Prochlorococcus marinus str. MIT 0917: one gene and its partner. Each later gene encodes a partner of the first gene's protein in a complex. Links are inferred from orthologs where the notes say so. Each region holds a gene or a part of one and is shown in the gene's direction. Other genes may lie near its edges. The genes, in order: mrdA and rodA.

What was found.
Region 2: the proteins of mrdA (region 1) and rodA are in contact, whole or in part, in a crystal structure (PDB 6PL5), measured with the Thermus thermophilus proteins. The link is inferred for Prochlorococcus marinus str. MIT 0917 from one-to-one orthologs. Residues at the interface, in WP_223903432.1 of Thermus thermophilus: Arg4, Ile5, His6, Leu8, Ala9, Phe12, Ala15, Leu16, Leu19, Gly20, Arg22, Ala23, Trp24, Leu26, Gln27, Val28, Tyr31, Tyr34, Leu36, Leu43, Thr45, Asp47, Lys156, Gln157, Gly158, Ser160, Val184, Leu201, Glu202; in WP_223903423.1 of Thermus thermophilus: Phe161, Val165, Phe168, Val169, Leu172, Pro198, Tyr199, Glu202, Tyr211, Arg212, Asp213, Gln220, Val221, Gln223, Ser224, Ile226, Ala227, Ile228, Gly229, Ser230, Gly266, Phe267, Val270, Leu274, Tyr277, Gly278, Leu281, Phe285, Leu289, Arg297.

The regions. Positions count from the first base shown.
Region 1 is NZ_CP114784.1:1,400,029-1,410,016, forward strand. Bases 4,324-7,233 are described here. They hold mrdA (penicillin-binding protein 2), read left to right. Parts: upstream 4,324-4,815; coding sequence 4,816-6,651; downstream 6,652-7,233. Other genes in these bases: O5637_RS07840 (hypothetical protein), read left to right, coding at 4,324-4,402; O5637_RS07845 (hypothetical protein), read left to right, coding at 4,419-4,793; O5637_RS07855 (NADPH-dependent FMN reductase), read right to left, coding at 6,629-7,177; O5637_RS07860 (diflavin flavoprotein), read right to left, coding at 7,228-7,233. In the rest of the region: O5637_RS07810 (hypothetical protein), read left to right, coding at 1-580; O5637_RS07815 (hypothetical protein), read left to right, coding at 783-905; O5637_RS07820 (hypothetical protein), read left to right, coding at 1,257-1,604; O5637_RS07825 (hypothetical protein), read right to left, coding at 1,697-2,095; O5637_RS07830 (hypothetical protein), read right to left, coding at 2,456-2,695; O5637_RS07835 (hypothetical protein), read right to left, coding at 3,163-3,480; more of O5637_RS07840, read left to right, coding at 3,791-4,323; more of O5637_RS07860, read right to left, coding at 7,234-9,078; O5637_RS07865 (diflavin flavoprotein), read right to left, coding at 9,081-9,988. UniProt on the Escherichia coli protein: Catalyzes cross-linking of the peptidoglycan cell wall. Responsible for the determination of the rod shape of the cell. Is probably required for lateral peptidoglycan synthesis and maintenance of the correct diameter during lateral and centripetal growth.
Region 2 is NZ_CP114784.1:1,116,599-1,126,476, reverse strand. The notes cover bases 2,519-5,318. They hold rodA (rod shape-determining protein RodA), read left to right. Parts: upstream 2,519-3,181; coding sequence 3,182-4,456; downstream 4,457-5,318. Other genes in these bases: O5637_RS06555 (sensor histidine kinase), read left to right, coding at 4,891-5,318; O5637_RS06565 (Mrp/NBP35 family ATP-binding protein), read left to right, coding at 2,519-3,172. Also shown: O5637_RS06580 (cofactor assembly of complex C subunit B), read left to right, coding at 1-77; O5637_RS06575 (N-acetylmuramoyl-L-alanine amidase), read left to right, coding at 90-842; hemF (oxygen-dependent coproporphyrinogen oxidase), read right to left, coding at 854-1,900; more of O5637_RS06565, read left to right, coding at 2,081-2,518; more of O5637_RS06555, read left to right, coding at 5,319-6,282; psaD (photosystem I reaction center subunit II), read left to right, coding at 6,379-6,804; O5637_RS06545 (anthranilate synthase component I family protein), read left to right, coding at 6,866-8,386; gshA (glutamate--cysteine ligase), read left to right, coding at 8,383-9,528; ppc (phosphoenolpyruvate carboxylase), read left to right, coding at 9,557-9,878. UniProt on the Escherichia coli protein: Peptidoglycan polymerase that is essential for cell wall elongation. Also required for the maintenance of the rod cell shape. Functions probably in conjunction with the penicillin-binding protein 2 (mrdA).

The DNA.
Region 1 (9,988 bases):
AAAGGCAGCGAAGATTGCTAAAGATGCAGCCAATAAGGCACTTTCTGAGAGATTTGGTTCATTAAGATACATTATTGATGAGCGTCACTGGGACGAAGACATGGTCATCAGCAAGATTCTTGATGACAGAAAAGAGGAGATGTTGGTGTTAGCACAGAAGACTTTTAATAATGAAGTTCTTCTTGAAGAGGATGGTGTAGAGGAATATCAAATTCACTTGGAAGAAGGGGACATAGAAGTTGATGGTGAGAGAGTAGAGACTCCCATAATGGAGTTTTTTGATTCTGACGAATACTATAAATTTAATGAGGCAAAACTAGAAAAATTGGAAAAGCTGGATTGGTTTATTATTTGGTCGAGAACAGAGGCAGGCGAGTTTCAGACAGAGGGTAGATCTCATGAGGGTGATTTTGTATCGAAGGAATTAAACATGGAAAATTGCTTACTTACTTACAGAGGGTTACCCCTTGTTATTCCCTCCAATGGTACGGATATATTTAGTAATGAACTTGAGATTCATTTTGTAGATGAAACTAGGGTATCACTTGAAATGAATGACTTTAAATCGCATCTTCATTAATTAGATGTTTAACTAATTCTTAACGATCGCAAAGTATTTTTCTCTAAGTTTCGACTCCATTATCTCAATTTATTCGCCGTTTAATTATATTGAAAATTGGAAGAAGTGAAAAATTCAGGAAAGCATTGATAAATTTAATTATGCAATTCGATCAAAGAGTCAAGAATTACAAATTTCGATTTTTTATATAGCTTTACTTTTGTTGATCATCATTCCTTTTATTTATGTTGCTGAATCTTCCATTCAACCAGAATTGTTAGGTTCAATACCAAGATGTCTGTGGTGGTCAAATACAACTATTAGTGCTGTTGGTTATGGAGATTAAATATCACTTACGGTTGTTGGAAAAACAATTGCATCGATAACCTCTCTTTTTGGTATTGTTGCAATTGCAATACCTATTGGAATACTTGCATTGGGTTCATTGAATCAATCGGGGGTATAAGATAAAAATAAAAATTCTTAAAATTAAATAAAGGAAAATCTTTTAGTAAAGAATAAGCAATAGATCCTATGGTCTCATTGAGTGCAATTGATATTAATTCTTGAGGGAAGTGGGAAAATTTTTATAACTCATTATCAAAGACTGAACTAGAATGCAATTGAAAGATGAATTTCATAAAATAAAATCTCTTAGTTTATTGGAAAAAAATTGAATATGCTAAATGAGGCTTGGTTGAAAGAACTCAATAAAAGAAATCTTGTGCTTCAAGGAGAAGATTCCTCCACATGGAACTTTGCAACAGTCACTGTATCTTCTTCGGTTTTAGACAAATTAAGTCAGGAAGAACAAGCGAAATTTCAAATGACTGCATTCAAACGAGCAACTAATGAAATTGAGTATTGGTCAAGGGTTGAAGAAATTTGTGACTTTTTTGGTGTTGAAGACCCAGACCTGGCTGGAGAAATTTATGTGAGAAGGTTTAAAAATTTGAATTTAGATGAGGAGATTAAATGGCTAGATTTGAGAGATATTAGTGAAGATATACCTGAGGGCTTTGGAGTGAAAGTTGATTGGGGATAGTAAAAAATAAGCAAATGCAGAAACAAGATATATTTGATAGGAAACGTTCTGAAGTTAAGAGAGTAAAGAAACTAATCACAGAAACTAAGGATTCAATATGATTTCATAAAACCACAAACCTGATCGATCACACCCAAAATTAATTCATCTCCATTGGCATCTTTCCACTCTGAATCCTTATTTTTGAATTCATTAAATTCCTTTGCACCTACTGCAATATCTATGAAGGATTTTTCTGAACAGTTGATATTCATAGTATACAGAATGTCTTGAGTGATTTCAGTAGTACTTGTAGGAATAAATTTGCTTAACACTCTTATAAATCCAGCTTGATTTTTTTGAACGCTGTTCTTATCCCATAACTGCTCTCCATATTGACTCTTTGGAACTGCAATCCATTCGTGCGATCGAGCATATATTTTTGGTGGATAGAAAATAATTAGAAGTGCTAAACAACTAAGACAAATACTTCTAATGGTTTTGAGGTTCATTGGATCATAAAAATTATGGTTGTTATTATCGGAAAATTGATAGCGCTACGACATCAGTACTTCAATTTTATAAAAATAATGCTCTTAGGGAGAAGATCGCAATGATATTCAAATCACATAAAGGAAAATCCTTTACCAAAAATGAAGCAATAGATCTAATAGTTTCATTTAGTGCAACTGACGCAAATTCAGACAAGAAGTGAAGAGGTTTCAACAACTCTTAAAAGCAGAGAGCATTGCATGGTGAGTGTGACGATTACTAGAAACCGTAGATAAATAAAAAATGGGGTTTAGACTTTTGCACCCCATTTTCTAATTAATTGATTAGTGGAATATTCCTAATTCTTTGTTTACTGAAAATTATTTACCACCATTGCAAAAGCGAACTGCATCTGAAGAGCTCTTGCCAGTCGCTTGAACTTCTTCAACACATTCATTGAAAACTTTTGATTCTTGTTTAACAGAACAAAAACTAAGAGCGATTGCAGCAAGAGCCACAGCCGAAACTACATTAGAACCTAGTTGAACAATGCCATAAGCAAACATCGCTTTGCTTTTCCCACTGCATTTCTTTTGGCTTGCCTTGTTGTCTTCAGTCATTAGTAGTTTGTTAATTCTATAAGTTAATTGATTATTTGTTCAATTGAATTATAAATTGTAGAGAATACCGTTCTGATTGCTTTTTTAGGATCTTTTCTAAATAAAAAAATAATTACAAAAAAGCCGCCTAGTTTAGAACTTGGCGGCTTTTTTGGAGATCAGGCGCAAGTGTTTCCTTGTTTCCACTGCGGAGGATCCCAACTCCTCACATAGATATAATTACGCATCTGATGGGAAACTCAAGTAAGAGCAGGTGAGTTGAGTAACTGTCACATGTGACAATTCGAAAATCAGTCATTAAAAAAACACCCTGCTTGCAAGAAGTTGGGTGCTTTTTTTAACAGAACGATTGTGTGAGGAGTTGTCCTGTTGGTTTATTTTTACTCCCATAATGACTTTTTGTCACTATTAAAAAACAAAATGACTTAGATCATCAGGCTGAATTGATTTGTAGCCTGTAAGACTACTTAGTCTTCAGCATTCTCAAATTGTTTTGCTAATCTAAAACCTTTTCTCAGAATTAAATATATTCCATATAAACCAGCAATTAACGGAAGAACTATTAGAGGATTTGGACTGTAGCTGGAATAATCTTTGATACCATCAACATATTCGACACCTGAGCATTTCAAGTATAGAAAACTTGTGAAAATAATTCCCCAGCCAATGATTGATAGAATTCCTCCTTTTTTGTCACCTTCATAAAATCTATCTAAACCCCATCCCCAACCAATAGCAAGGATTACTCCTCTCGTGATAGCATTCTTTTCTTGCTTACGAAGCATTGCTTTTCTTTAGTTATGTTCAGGATGAACATAACCGAATAATTGTTTTTTTGCATGAATTGATTAAAGAAGATACTTGTCTCTGTAAAAAATTTGATATGGCTTTTAGAGTACATTTTAATTAAATCAAGCGATAGACTTTCAACTCAAAATAAAAAAGTAGAGAATTAGAAAGAGATTTTCCAAAATTAATTCTATCTTCACCTTTCAAGTGAGAACAATTTAGATATTGCTAAATTGAGTAATCTTATTGGGTGGGGGTGGTGCACTTCAATAAAAAAAGATAACTTAGTTCAATAGCTGATTACTTTTGACAGTTGCACAACAAACTGATGCGCATTTAAGCAGACGGCTCCAGAAAGATAGTATTACTATCTCAGGGAAGGTAATTTATATTAATCCTTTTCTATATTGGCGACGCTTTGACAACAATACTGATAGATGGTTAAGAGAGCCTGGCCAGTTAGGAGAGGAGCAGATCAATCTTAATAGAGCTCGTTTTTATCCTGAAGTTGATTGGAATTTTCTCAAAGACGAAGAGCGTATTATTAAAGACGCCGCAGTTGAAATGTTTTTAAAAACACTTGAATTAATAGGTACTTTTCACCCTCATCTTACTGCAGGACAATTGTTAGAAGTGGAGAGAAAAATGGCAGTAACTAAAAAAAAGTCTTTTGAACGTTGGGTAGAAAAATCTTTTAGAAAAAAAATTAATCAAGCTTCAAAAGAGCGTAATAGGTTTGCTAGAGAACGTTTTATAAGAGGTTGGAGAGAATGGTTAACTCTGGAAACTACCCATCAAGCTTTTCTTCCACTTGCAGCAGTAATTGTAATGTCAATCTTTGCTGGTTGGTCCATAGGTATATCTAATAATAGTTGTACGCCTTACTTCCCTACGTCAGAATCAGGTATTCTTAAGTAGCATTTATAAGGCCATTATGGCTAAAGATCAATTAAGGGATTTTCATTTATTTGCAATGGAGTCTGCTTTGCCATTGGGTATGGGTATTTTAAAAAATGCTAAAAATGGTGGACTCCAAAAAATAATGCATGTATTCAAATCAAAAGATCCATTTTCAGAATTCCAGGTTGATGGCGAAACCTCTGCAAAAACATTTAGGGATAAGATTGATCAATGGATTCCTGGCTTAGGTTATCCAGTTGTTTCAGTTGATGTAACTGTTGAACAGAATTATCCTGACCACGAAATAAATGATCAAGAGTCATTAGTGTCAACCTTAAATAGAATTGATACTGAACTAGATCAATTAAGACGTTTGATTGATAATGACTCATTAAAGATAGATGATTAATAAATATTCATGATTTTTAGAGATGAAGAAAAAAGAAAGATTGTATTTAAGTTCAAAAAAGCATGTAGGTGCTTTTAATCAACCCTTAATTTTCTTTTTGTTTGTTTGTTTAATTTTTTTAGTAACAGGTGTGCGTCTTTTTTGGATACAAATAATCAATGGATCATATTATAAAAAACTTTCAGAAGAAAATAGAGTCAAGTTAATTGCTAATCCACCAATTAGAGGAAGATTATTAGATCGTAATGGTGTAGTTCTTGCCGATAATAAACTCTTTTACTCATTATCTATTCAACCTAGGCTTTTAACTAATAGTGATTGGATTGATCTTAGAAAGTCTTTATCAGATTTGTTTAATGTTTCTATTGATCAATTAGAGATTTCATTTAATAGAAGTCATTCCGACACTCCGTATAAAAAAGTACTATTGACTGATTTATCGGTGGAGCAAGTTATTAGATTTAAAGAACAAGAAAATAACTTATATGGTGCTCAAATTGATATTGGTTTAGTTAGAAATTATCCTTACAAGTCTTTAGCTGCGCATGCTTTGGGTTATACACAGTTGATAACTGCAAATGAGTTTTCTAAGCTTTCAGAAAGAGGTTATAAATTATCTGACCGAATTGGACGGAAAGGTATTGAAGCTGCTTTTGAATCTGAATTGAGAGGTAAATGGGGAGGTGAAATGCTTGAGATTGATTCATTAGGTACAGTTCAACGCAGTCTGGGGTTAAAAATGCCAAAAGCTGGTAAGGATATCAAATTAACTCTTGATCTAGATCTACAACTTACTGCAGAAAAAGTTTTGTCTGACAAAACTGCTGGAGCAATAGTAGCGATTGATCCACGAACAGGTGCAATTCGAGCAATTGCTAGTCAACCTACTTTCGATCTTAATTTTTTTTCTCAGCCTTTTACAAATAAACAATATGAAAATCTTTTTTTGTCCTCAAATCTTCCTCTTTTGAGTAGAGCATTTAATGCATATGATCCAGGCAGTACATGGAAGCCAGTAACTGCTATAGCTGGTATGGAAAGTGGTAAATTTCCTGCTAGTAAAAAATTAAATACGGTTCCTTGTATTACATATGGAAGTCATTGTTTTCCAGAATATAATAAAAGAGGTTTTGGATGGATTGGATATGAAGATGCATTCAGAGTCTCTAGCAATACTTTCTTTTACCAAATTGGGGTTGGATCTGGTTCACAGGCTTTATATGATGCTGCAACCAAACTTGGCTTCGACAATTACACTGGGATAGAAACTTTTCTTGATGAAAATAAAGGCTTAGTAGGGAATAAGAAATGGGCTGATCAAGGTCGTGGTTGGGGACAGCCTGGAGAAACTCCTTGGATAGTGGAGGATATGGCTAGTGCATCGATTGGTCAATCTGTTGTTCTAGTTACGCCATTGCAATTAGCACGAGCATATGCAGTTTTTGCAAATGGTGGTTATTTGATTACTCCTCATTTAGTAGATGCAAATATAAATTGGAGATCAGAAAAATATTTACAAAAAGTAGATATTCAAGATACGACACTTGCCACAATCCGTCGTGGGCTGCGTAAAGTAGTAACAAGCGGTACTGCTATGGACATAAATGTAGATACCTCTATTTTCCCTGAAGTTGCTGGTAAAACTGGAACAGCTGAAGATAGTAGTGGAGGTAGTGATCATGCGTGGTTTGCTGGCTTTGCACCTTATGACTCTGGAGAGATCGTCATTGTGGCATTCGCTCAGAACACTCCTGGTGGTGGTTCAGTACATGCTCTACCTATGGCAAAAAAAATGTTGCAGACATGGTATAAATTGAACTCTTATAAGCAATCAACTAGCGGTCAAGATCAGTTGTAGTTTGATTTGGGTGATTTAGTTGTAGTAGTTGATTTAGAATTGCGTTAATTGATGTATCCTCAGCAACTTTTGATTTATTAGTAGCTAATTGACGACCTAATACTAAAGCTCCAAGATGAGTTAACTGAATTCGCATCGAAAGTAATAACTCCATACATCCTCCTCCTGAAAAACTTGCTATTGCAATTGGACGTTCATTAAATAAACTTCGAAAATCTTTTCCTTGTACAGAAAGCCAAGCTATTGCATTTGTAAGAATTGGAGGAATTGAACCGTTATATTCAGGCGCACAAATGATCCAGTGTGAATGGCTTTCCATTTGAGTATTGATAGACTTAAGATTTTCTGGTGCTTTATCTTTTGAATTATGACGTGGATTAAATATAGGTAACTCATTTTTTGATTCCGTCAAGTCCAGTAATTCGCATGAGCAATTTAGTTCTTTGCCTGCAACTAAAAATTTTTTGGCTAGTTTGAGATTTTCACCATTGCTAGCGGCTATAACAAGAAGCTTTTTATTAGACATTGTGAATAAGGAGGGAAGTATACATGGATAAAGTCGTTTCTCTAATGGGTTTAGTAGTTCGCTCCTGTTTTTCGATGATGAACTGCTGTTACTCCATCTTTTTTAATGACTTTTCCATGTTTAATCTCAGCATATATCAGCCAATGATCCCCGCACTCCATTCGTTGATTAACTGTACCCTCCAGCCAAGCTAAAGCTTCATTTAATAATGGCTGATTGCCTGGACTTAATTTGATCTCAAGATCGGTAAATCTATTATCTCCAGGTTTGAATGATTGAAGAAATTGTTTAAGCAGGGCTTGGTGATTATTTTGCTCTAAAATGTTTAAAGCAAAGTTATCGCCTGTATGCAGTAAGTTTTCTACAGCTCTTTCTTTAGCCACTGCAATCGTAATACCAGGAGGAGAAAAGCTTGCTTGACTAACCCAGCTTGCAACCATTGCTCCGTTAATTACATTATCTTCATTTCCCTTTTGAGCAGTCAATATACATAGTGAACCGACGACCCTTCCTAGTGCATTAATTGTTGGATCATTTTTACTCGTATTTAAACCAACATTAGCTTTTCTTTGTTGACGTAATTTTGCATTAATTAATTGCTTACCATATTGGATACCTATTTCTTCAAGTTTTTTAATCATTAAAGGATCAGGACTAAATTTGATTTTTATAGGTTCGAATCCAAATTTGAAGCCTCCATCTTTTAATTTTTTTTCAAGTAAATCAAGAGCTTCCCCACTCCATCCATAACTTCCAAACACTCCAGTAGGCTTGCCTCTATCACCCTCAGCCAACAGTGTGCCAAGTGCTGAAACAATCGGAGTGGGTGCATGTCCTCCTAATGTTGGGGATCCAATTAAATATCCATCTGCTTTACGAATTTCAGTGATCAAGCTATCTGATGCGGTGAATTCACAATTAATAATCTTAACTTTGACTCCTGTCTTACTAATTCCTCTGGCTATGGCATCAGCAATAGCGGCAGTATTTCCATATGCACTGGCAAATAATAGAGCTACTCTTAAGTTGCTATATTTTTGGCTTTCCCCCCAGCTTTGATAGTTATTTAACAAACTTCTCCAACTACCGCTGATTGCAGGTCCATGTCCGGGAACTATTGTGTCAATCTCAAAGTCTTCAAATTTTTCGATAATACTATTGACTTGAGTAGACATTGGTGCCATAAGGCAATCAAAGTAATGTCTTCTTTCTTCCTCCGTACTAATACTGTTTAATTCAGCCCATTTTTCCTCATAAACATGTGCACCAAATAATTTATCACTCATCAGTAAACCAGTTTGCTTTTCAAAAACAATTAGTCCACCTGGCCAACGAGCTGTTGGCGCGGGAATGAATGTAATCTCAAAATTATTATCGAGTGACAGAGTCTCTAATTGCTTAATAATTTGAATATTCGGAAGGACTGCAACTGTCTCAAATGTTTCTTTGGGATTTGTATTTCTAGATGGTTTTCGTAAATTCCAAATCTCTTTGAATAATTTTGCTCCTGGATTAGAACAAATAACCGTTAAATTTTTATATTTCACATTCATTCTTTTCACAAAAGCTACTTTATTGGGATTGATATGACCCATGACTAACTTTATTTCAGCGGAATCACTCTTAATTAATGTCTGAAACTCTTCTAAAAATTCTTTTTCAAATGTTAAACCAGGAGGATGAATTAAAATATATTCTTCTGATTTAGAATGTTCATCTTTAGAAGAATTGAATAAAAAAGAATTTGTACAACTTCCTTTTTCAAGAGAATATTCAACTTCAAATCTTGTTCTTTTTGGGTTTAGGCTTCTTAAGCAAAGTAAGTTCTCTTCAATGGGAATCTGAATTGTTTTTTTTATTAAAGTATTTAAATTTGTCGAAGAAATTGTTTCTACTGTCATTGTTAATAATTACTACCAACTCTTCTGTGATGAACTGCTGTTTTACTTTGAGTATTAGATAAATTACCTTTTTCAACTAATGAATATATGATCCAATGATCTGTTGTCTCCATTCTTTGAATAACTTTACATGAAAGAAATGCCAGTGCGTCAGATAAAACTGGTCCCCCAGCTGCAAGATCATTCATCAATTCAACTCCTTCAAATCGATTAGCACCTGGTGGAAAACGTTTTAAAAAGTGTCTGAAGAGGTGCAAATAGTTATTTTCTTGAAGAATATTCAGAACAAAACGATCATTGACTTGCAATAGTGATTCAATGGCTCTGTCTTTGGCTACCGCTACGGTTATTCCAGGGGGTTCAAAACTTGCTTGGCTAACCCAACTTGCAACCATCGCACCGTCTCGACTGTCCGCGCCTTCACTATCTTTTGCTGTAACAATGTAGAGTCCACCGCTTAAGCAACCAAGCGCTTTATTTAAGTCTCCATCAAGGCTTTTAGTAGCTGCTAAATTTTTCTTTCTAGTAAGAATCTGACCTAAATCTGTACCAGCTTCTTCAAATTCTTGGTAAACACTTTTGTTTGGCTCGTCACGAACTCGAAGTGGTTTAAAAGCTTCTTTTTGTCCAAGCTTTCTTAATTGGTTAGTAATAAAGTCAATAGGCTCTTCATTTCCGCCATAGGAGTCATAAGTAGCTACCCACTGCTTTTGTTTTAAGGATGCAAGTAGGGTTCCAATGTTGCTTTGTAATTCTGAATCAGATTTGATAGGCCACGTTGGCACAACGACTGCACTTGCGTCACTAATTAGAGCGCTTAACTCCTGAGTGTCTGAAGCTATAAGATCAACTAATTGGACTTGAGCATTTGCCTTGCCTATGCCATGAGCAATTGCTTGACTAAGCCGAT
Region 2 (9,878 bases), 280 kb from region 1 along the record:
TGATAGCAATTCAGTTGGAATTATCTGAAAGTCTTGAACTCAGTAGTGAAAACTCTCTACTTTCTTCCCCTATTTAATTAGTATTTGAGGTGAAAAATAAAGTATTAAATAATTTAAAATTAATAGTATTTTTAATTATTTTTTTTACTTTTTCTCAACTTTATTATACCAGGAATTTTAATTATACTGAAGATTTTGAACTAATCATTGGTGAAAGTTCAAATCTTCCTGCAACCTGGATTGGCAGTAGAGATGTAGATAAAAATATCCCTATTTTAATATTAGCTGGCCATGCTGATTCTCAGGGCTTGGCTGGTGCTGGTACACCTGGCGAAGCTGTTGATAAGTTTGGTTTGAATCCAATGCATCCTGAAATTAGTGATGAACTTTTTTGGAATTTAAAATTACAAGAATCAATTGTTAACCTTGGCAAAAAGAAAGGTTTGAATATTAGAGCGTATGACCCAAAAATAAGAAATATAGATGATGCTAACGATCCAAGAACGAATTGGTCAGTAGGTAGGAGATTTTCCAAACGCGGTGGTTATGCGCTTGAAATTCATTTTGATGCATATGGTAAGTATGGAGTTGGTTCAGGCTTAATCCCTCCCTTTTCTGAGATGCCAAATAAAATAGACGAGTCAATCGCAAGAACATTTGGAAGGTTTCCTGTTTCATTTAGAGGAGGTTTAGGTGCTCCAAGAAGGCAAATAAGGATTCTTGAAATTGGGAAATTAGAGGGCTTGCTAGAACAAAACCTCAGAAATTTAAAAACACGAAAAAAAACAATAAAACTCCTTGCTAATGAAATAGTTCAGGCTTTTTTAAATGGAATAATTTAGAAGTGTAGTATCTAATCCAATGCTTGATGAGTTAAACATCTCTCTTCCAGAGATTTATCTGTAAACCAATCTTGAGGCTTAGTAAATAAATCTGTTAGAAGCGCCTCACGTGAATTTTTTTCTGGCTTATAGCCATACTCCCATCTTGCTAAGGGCGGTAATGACATCAATATTGACTCTGTTCTTCCATTCGTTTGTAATCCAAAAATGGTGCCTCTATCCCATACCAAATTGAACTCAGCATATCTACCTCTCCTATAAAGTTGAAAGTCTCTTTCTTTTGTTGAAAAGCTTTGATTTTTTCGCTTTTTGATTATTGGCTCATAGGAGGGCAGAAATGCCTGCCCGCATGCTTTGGCAAGTGAAAAAAGATTTTCCCAATTCAAAGAATATTTCCCTAGCTCTTTTGAGATTCTAGAGGCGTTCCCGTTGGGATTTTGACCTTTATAAAGTAAGCCGGTTCCATCTTGATAGTCATAAAAAATACCTCCAACTCCTCTTGTCTCATTTCTATGTTTTAGAAAGAAATATTCGTCACACCAAGGTTTAAAAACCTTATGAAGATCTTTGTTGATTGTGTCACATGCAGCTTTATGGCATGAGTGAAAGTGACGCGTGTCAGATAGATATGGATAGAATGGTGTTAAATCAGCTCCTCCCCCAAACCACCAAACAGGACCTGCTTCGAAATATCTGTAATTAAGATGAACAGTTGGTATATAGGGACTTTTGGGGTGCAGAACCATTGAGGTGCCTGTCGCAAACCAAGAGTGACCTTTAGCTTCTGGACGTTGGCTAATGATTGATGGTGGAAGTTCATTGCCATGCACTTCAGAGAAATTAACCCCTCCCTGTTCAAAGATTTTTCCATTTTTCAAGACTCTTGAGCGTCCACCACCACCCTCTGGTCTCTCCCAAGATTCTTCTAGGAATTTGCCTTCTCCATCGATAGTCTCCAAACCAGCACAAATTTCATCTTGAAGCCCTAAAACAAGCTTTTTGGCTCGATCTCTTGAGTTTTTTGCCGGTAAATTGGCTTGATCTTTTAAGGAGGACAAAATTAATTGTATTTTGCTTTCTTTAAAAAAATACTTTCAAATGATGCAAATTTCACACCAATATTGGAAAAGTTTGTATTGCGAATGTTTTTTACTTATGAATAAAGGCAATATTATTGGATAAAGAGGTGCAATATAGGTCGATTTTTTTACTATCATCAAATGTAATAGAAACTAAGAATGAAAACCAACGAGAAGGTTTTAAAAGCATTTGATTCAGTCAAAGATGTCGGAAGTAAACGATCTATTGTTGAACTTGGATGGCTGGAAATAGTTTCAGTAAAGCCACCGAAAATTGTTGTAAGACTGACTCTCCCTAATTTTGCGTTAGCTCAAAGAAGTCAAATAGCAAATGATATTAGGGAAAGCATTAAGTCTTTGGAAGATGTAGAAGAAGTACAAATTGAGATAGGAGATGCATCTCCATCTGAGGAGTCTCCTTCTCCTATTGGTCAAGCCGGACATGGTGGTCAATCTCAGGGATTAACTCCAATACCAAAAGTGAAAAATGTTATCGCCATAAGTAGCGGTAAAGGTGGTGTCGGTAAAAGTACTGTTGCCGTGAATTTGGCTTGTGCCCTTAGTCAAAAGGGTTTTAAGGTTGGCTTGCTTGATGCTGATATCTATGGACCCAATACGCCTTATATGCTTGGCGTTAGCGAAATAACTCCAGAAGTCAGTGGCTCGGGCGCAGAGCAAAAGATTATTCCCATTGAGACATGTGGGATCGGAATGGTTTCAATGGGATTATTAATTGATCAAAATCAGCCAGTCATTTGGCGGGGGCCAATGCTTAATGGAATTATTCGACAATTTTTATATCAAGCTTCTTGGGGTGAACGTGATTTTTTAATAGTAGATCTACCTCCAGGGACAGGAGATGCCCAACTTTCTTTGGCGCAGGCAGTTCCTATGGCAGGTGTGATAATAGTCACTACTCCACAAAATGTATCGCTTCAAGACTCAAGAAGAGGGTTGTCAATGTTTAAACAAATGAATATTCCTGTACTCGGAGTGATTGAAAACATGACTTATTTTATCCCTCCAGATCAACCACAAAAATCATATGAGATTTTTGGTTCAGGAGGAGGGAATCAATTAGCTAAAGAGAATAATGTACCTTTGTTGTCTCAGATACCAATAGAATCTGATACTTTTTCTGGTACAGGGAAGGATCTACCAGTTGTTCATACATCTCGAGATTCAATAACAGCAAAAGTATTTTTAGAACTTGCAGGAACTTTATGTAATGCATTATCTGTTAAACAGTGATTTAAAGTAATTATGAGTTTTGGTCGCAGTAAAATACCTAATTTAAAAATAGTTAGAAACAAAAAATTTTGGAAAGATGTAGATTTAATAATTTGGATTGTACCTATTATTTTAGTACATTTATCTTGCTTATTAATTGCAAGTACTCAAAGAAATCTTGGCATTACAGATTGGTATCAACATGCAATTATTGCTTATATAGGTTCTTTTATTGTTTATTTTTTAGCACAATTTCCTTTGCAAGATTTAAAAAAATATATCATAACAATATATTCTTTTACTATTTTAACACTTTTATATGTAAATTTTAGTGGCACTACAGCTCTAGGTGCAAAAAGATGGCTCAGCTTTGCTGGTTTATATATACAGCCATCTGAATTTGCAAAATTAACCTTAATACTTATCTTGGCTTCTATTTTAGAGCGCAAAACATTTTCTGGGCTATCTCATTTAATTAAACCCTTATTAGTTTCATTCTTGCCTTGGGTTTTAGTTTTTTTACAACCTGATCTTGGTACATCTCTTGTGTTTGGAGCCACACTTCTTGGAATGTTGTATTGGTCAGGAATGCCATATGAGTGGGCATTTATTATTTTGGCTACTTTTGTGACAGGATTAATAGGATATTTATATCAATTCGGTCTTTTTATATGGATTCCAATAATTTGGTTTATTTCGTATAAGTCTCTGCCAAATAAAAGAAAGTTACTAACATTATTTGTTGTCTTGTTTCATTCTTTAATAGCAAAAATATCTCCTTGGTTTTGGGAAAATGTTTTAAGAGATTATCAAAGAGATCGATTAATTCTTTTCCTTAATCCCAGTAAAGATCCTTTAGGTGGTGGATATCATATGCTTCAAAGCAAAATAGGTATTGGATCTGGAGGATTGTTGGGTTCAGGTTTGATGCAAGGCCAATTAACTAAATTAAAATTCATCCCTGAGCAACATACTGATTTCATTTTTAGTGCTCTTGGAGAAGAAACAGGTTTCTTAGGAACTTTATTCGTCTTATTTTTATTTTTTATTCTAATTTTTCGACTAATAAAAATAGCCATTGAGGCGCGTACTGATTTTGAATCTTTGATTGTTATTGGAATAGCTTCAATGTTTATTTTCCAAATTATGGTGAATATATTTATGACTGTTGGCCTAGGACCTGTCACGGGAATCCCATTACCTTTTATGAGCTATGGAAGAACTGCCTTATTTGTTAATTTCATAAGTCTGGGCTTATGTTTATCTGTCTCTAGACGAGGCCAGTCAGTAAGAAAAAATCTTTGATTAGATACTTTTGCTTATGTGTATTTGAAACGCATTAATTGACTTTTAGCAGAGCTTTGAAACTAATTCTGGTGAATAGGCGAATACCATCTTGAGGCTAAGTTTTTGCATCTATGTAAAGGAAGGAATCCTCACTTTCAGATTAAACATGAGTTTCATTGGATTAGTTATTATTATTGGATGAATTATATTTCCCGGCTTTAAATCTCCTAGCTAGTCCACTGATAGACGAATTATGTGATTTGTCCAAAGAGACTTTATTTGCCTTTTTAATGGATTGATTGAGCTTAAATGTACAATGCTCAATTCATCTGTTTTAAATATTCATCTAAGCCACCTTAATGAGTCTCAACTGTAGTTTCTATGCTTTTTCATCCTTTAAAATATAATCATCTTAATGGATTTAAAGGTTTTAATGAGGTTAGGAGGATTTTGTGAGCACTCCTCAAGTAACTATTCAAGATTTGCAAAAAAGAATGGCTCAAGGTGTCCCTCGTGCCACATTCAGTGAGTCTGCAGTAAGGAGAATGTGGTGGGCAGCTCTAGATACTCTTCAGTCAGACATATTGCTACCAATGAATCTTACAAGAGGTTTGTGGTTGTCTTCGCCTTTGCCGGCATTATACGAACCTAAATTACTCAAGAAATTCCAAGGATGGGTTTGGGCGCCAAAGGATTTGCTGAGCCTTACAAAGCCCTCCATGGGGATGTTACCTCCCAGTCAATCAATTTCGATGAATTCCCATAATGATTCTTCAGGCTATGAGCGACTGACTCTTTGGCAGGAAGATGGAAATGATCCACTGCTAATTGTTATTACACCTGAAATTCAAATTGCATTAGCTCTGGAAGGTAAATCTCAGGACAGGAAATTATTAATGCGAAGTGATCCTGAAACTTTGAGTGATCTTTTGACAATGCTTGATAATAGATTGAACATTGAAAATGTTGAACAAGCAAATAATCTCCGAAATGCACTTGGAGAGATGGGTCAGCTTAAAACAAATGATGATTTATCAAAGGTATTTTGGCCTTTACTATCTCAACGTCTCGCAGATATTGCACCAAGTTTAAATATTCATACTTTGCCCGATAGCTTAATTAATGATCACAAGTTAAGTTCAAAAGATAGTGAAATTTCCTTGCTAGAAGCCCTAACTCATGAAATTAGAACTCCATTGGCGACAATAAGAACATTAATTAGATCTCTTCTAAGAAAGAAAGATTTACCTAAAGTCATTGAAACACGTTTGAAGCAAATAGATATTGAATGTACAGAACAAATTGATCGTTTTGGTTTGATTTTTAATGCAGTAGAGCTTGAGAGAAGCGAACCTGAACAAACAAATTTAGCTTCAACTGATTTAGGTAAAATGCTGAACATTTTGTCTCCAGTCTGGAACAATCAGCTAGAGCGAAAAGGCTTGAAACTTATTCTTGATATCACACCGGATTTACCTAAGGTTTTGAGTGACGCAGAGGGTCTTGAATTAATGTTGACGGGTCTTATTGATAGGAATAGTCGTGGATTAAAAGCGGGTGGAGAATTAACTTTGAAATTAAGGCCAGCTGGACAGAGATTAAAGCTTCAAATCTTGACTAAGCTCTCCCCAACTGCTCATTATGGACTTTCAGAAAGTGTTTCCAATGAAGAAATTGGACCAGTACTTAGTTGGAATCCAAACACAGGAAATTTGCAGCTTAGTCAAGCTGCAACTCAAAGACTTTTGAAAAGTCTTGGCGGCCGTCTTGCTAATAGGCGAGATAGTGGAATGACGATATTTTTTCCAATTTCTGAATTAAAAGAATTTGATCATCAAGGTTAATGTTGACGCGTGTGAAGTTGACGTGAAATGAGTCAAAAGGCACAAAATAAAGTGCTAATTTAAAAATATAAAGAATAAGTCGATTTGATTGAAAGCATGACTGAAGTATTACCTGGAACACTTCCAAAGCACATTGGTAGCACTGGTGGATTATTAAACTCGGCTGAAACCGAAGAAAAATATGCAATTACATGGACAAGTAAAACTTCTGAGGTTTTTGAACTTCCAACTGGCGGAGCTGCAGTAATGCATGAGGGAGATAATCTCATGTACTTTGCGAGAAAAGAGCAGTGTTTTGCTTTGAATACTCAATTGAGGGGTTTTAAGCCCAGAATTGAAACAAGTAAAATATATAGAATTTATCCTGGGGGAGATAGAGAATTACTTTTCCCTAAAGATGGCGTTTTCTCTGAGAAACCTAATGAAGGTCGCATTAAAGAGGGTTACAACAATAGGCGAATTGGTGAAAATCCTAACCCAGCAAGTTTGAAATTTAGCGGTAAAAAAACTTACGATGCATAAGTTATTCGATTTCAACTTTTGACCCCTTTTAATCTATGTATTGGGCTGCCATTATGCAGTCATGTTTAGTTTAGATAAGGAAGAATTTCTTTTATCAGCCTCCAGCGGGGCCAACTATATTCCCTTGGCAAAAAGTTGGCCTGCAGATTTAGAAACTCCTCTTACAACCTGGCTTAAAGTTGGTAATGATGGCTCTCCAGGAGCATTGCTTGAATCAGTAGAAGGAGGAGAAACTATAGGTAGGTGGAGTGTGGTGGCAACAGATCCTCTCTGGAAGGTGATAGTAAGGGGTGATGAATTGACTAGATGCTGGAGAAATGGAAAACAAGAAAAGTTCCATGGAAATCCAATCGAGATACTCAGGAATATGCTTGAGCCTTATAAATCTGTTTCTTTATCTGGCTTGCCACAATTAGGACAACTTTTTGGAATGTGGGGGTACGAGCTAATTCAATGGATTGAGCCTTCAGTACCTACTTATGAATTATCAGAGCAAGACTTACCTGATGGTATTTGGATGTTTATGGACAAAATTCTTATTTTTGATCAAGTAAAACGTCTAATAACAGCTGTTGCATATGGAAATATGAGTGATGGAGTCTCTGCTCAAAAAGCTTATGAGATTGCCTGTGAACAAATTAATGGACTTCAAGATTTAATGGCTTCTCCTTTAAAACCCATAAAGTCTTTAAGGTGGAATGAAATAGGGAATAGATCTTTTGATATGACTAGTAATATATCAAAAATTGAATTTGAAAATAGTGTTGAAGTGGCAAAGGAATTTATTAAAGAAGGTGATGTTTTTCAGTTAGTTCTTAGTCAAAAACTTGAGTCAACTGTTACGCAAACACCTTTTGAACTATATCGAAGCTTGAGAATGGTAAATCCCTCTCCATTTATGGCATTTTTTGACTTTGGAGACTGGCAACTTATTGGTTCTAGTCCAGAGGTAATGGTCAAGGCCCAACTAACGGGAAAGGGGATTCAAGCAAGTTTGAGACCAATTGCGGGTACACGTCCTAGAGGTAAAGATGATTTGGAAGATGCAGCTTTAGAGAAAGATCTTTTAAAAGATCCCAAAGAAAGATCTGAGCACGTAATGTTAGTAGATTTAGGTCGAAATGACTTAGGTAGAGTTTGTTCCCCAGGGAGTGTGTTTGTAAAAGAATTAATGGTTATAGAAAAATATTCTCATGTGATGCACATAGTCAGTGAGGTTGAAGGCACCCTGAAAAAAGACAAGGATGTTTGGGACTTATTAATTGCCTCTTTCCCCGCTGGAACAGTTAGTGGAGCCCCAAAGATAAGAGCAATGCAACTAATCAATCAATTAGAAAAACAACGTAGAGGGCCTTATTCCGGCGTTTATGGGTCTATAGATTTAAATGGAGCTTTGAATACAGCTATTACTATCAGAACAATGATTGTGCGTAAGCAAAATAAAAATTATTTTAATGTTCAAGTACAAGCTGGGGCAGGAGTAGTTGCGGATTCCATTCCTTCTAATGAGTTTCAAGAAACTTTAAATAAAGCGAAAGGGATGTTTACTGCTTTAGCTTGCCTAGAGCCTCATGATTTATGACCAACTTAATGCTTTTAAAGGGGTTTGAAGTGGAGCTTTTTACTGGCACACAAGATGGTAAAAATGTAGGTATTGCATCTGCTATCACTCAAGATTTATCAGACTTCGTCAAAGAACCTGATCAAAGAAATCTGGAGTACATAACTGTTCCTGATCATAGATACGCTGTTTTAAAACATGCACTGTTACTACCAAGACAAAAACTTAGGAAATGGCTTGATTGCCAAAAACTTACAATCCTTCCAGGAAGCACACTTAGTCTTGGTAATACTAGAATTTTTGAAAGGTCAGATTCAGAAAATTCTTATCACTCATTTATAGAAAAAAACTATGGCACTAATGTTGTAACAGCAAGTATTCACATCAATTTAGGTATTGAAAACTTATCCTTACTTTTTTCGGCTCTTCGCTTGGTGAGATGTGAGGCATCATTATTTCTTGCATTAAGTGCTAGTTCTCCTTTCTTGGGTGGATATGCAACGGGTGCACATTCACAAAGATGGGTTCAATTCCCTAAGACACCATCGAATGTTCCTCTGTTTGTGGATCACGCACATTATGTGGGATGGGTTGAAGATCAATTAGGTCAAGGCAATATGCAAAACGAAAGACATTTGTGGACATCAGTAAGACCAAATGGTCCAGAAAGGCCTCATATCCTAAATCGCTTAGAGCTAAGGATATGTGATTTGGTCTCTGATGTTGATTTGCTTTTAGCGATTACCGCTTTACTTGAGCTCAGAATTATTAATCTAAAAAACAATATGAAGAAATTTGATCCAATTGAGGCAAGCTCTAAAACAAAAGAGGAATTGGCTCTATTGGCAGATGAAAATGATTTGATCGCTGCTAAATCTAGCCTTGATGCAAATTTATATCATTGGAAAAATGGGGAACCAATAAACTGTCGTGATTGGATAAAGGAACTTCTTTTAGATGTAACTCCTTTGGCTAAAGAGCTTGATATGTTTGAGTTGATTCAACCTATTGAAGCTGTTTTGACAAATGGAAATCAATCAATGAAATGGCTTCATTCTTATTCCAAGGGAGTATCAATTAAGTCCTTGCTTCAGAAAGGTATTGATGAAATGGAACGAGAAGAGATCAATTTCATGCAAATGATGCAATCTACTAGTGACTAAGTCGGCAGAACTGCCTCATAATATATTTATGTTGAAAAATTCTTCTAGCGAAAAAATCTCTAATCACTCGACAGGATGTGTTGAGGGTCCTGATCCTGGATATTTGCTGCAACAAAGGCTTGAACTGGTTGAGGATCTATGGAAAACAGTTCTCAAAAGTGAATGTCCACCTGATCAAACAGAGAGATTATTGCTTTTAAAACAATTAAGTGACCCTAGCAAGTCAAATCAAGATAATTCCTCACAAGCAATAGTCCAATTGATTACTGAAATGGATTTAGTAGAGGCGATATCAGCTGCTAGGGCTTTTTCTCTTTATTTTCAGTTGGTAAATATTCTTGAGCAACGTA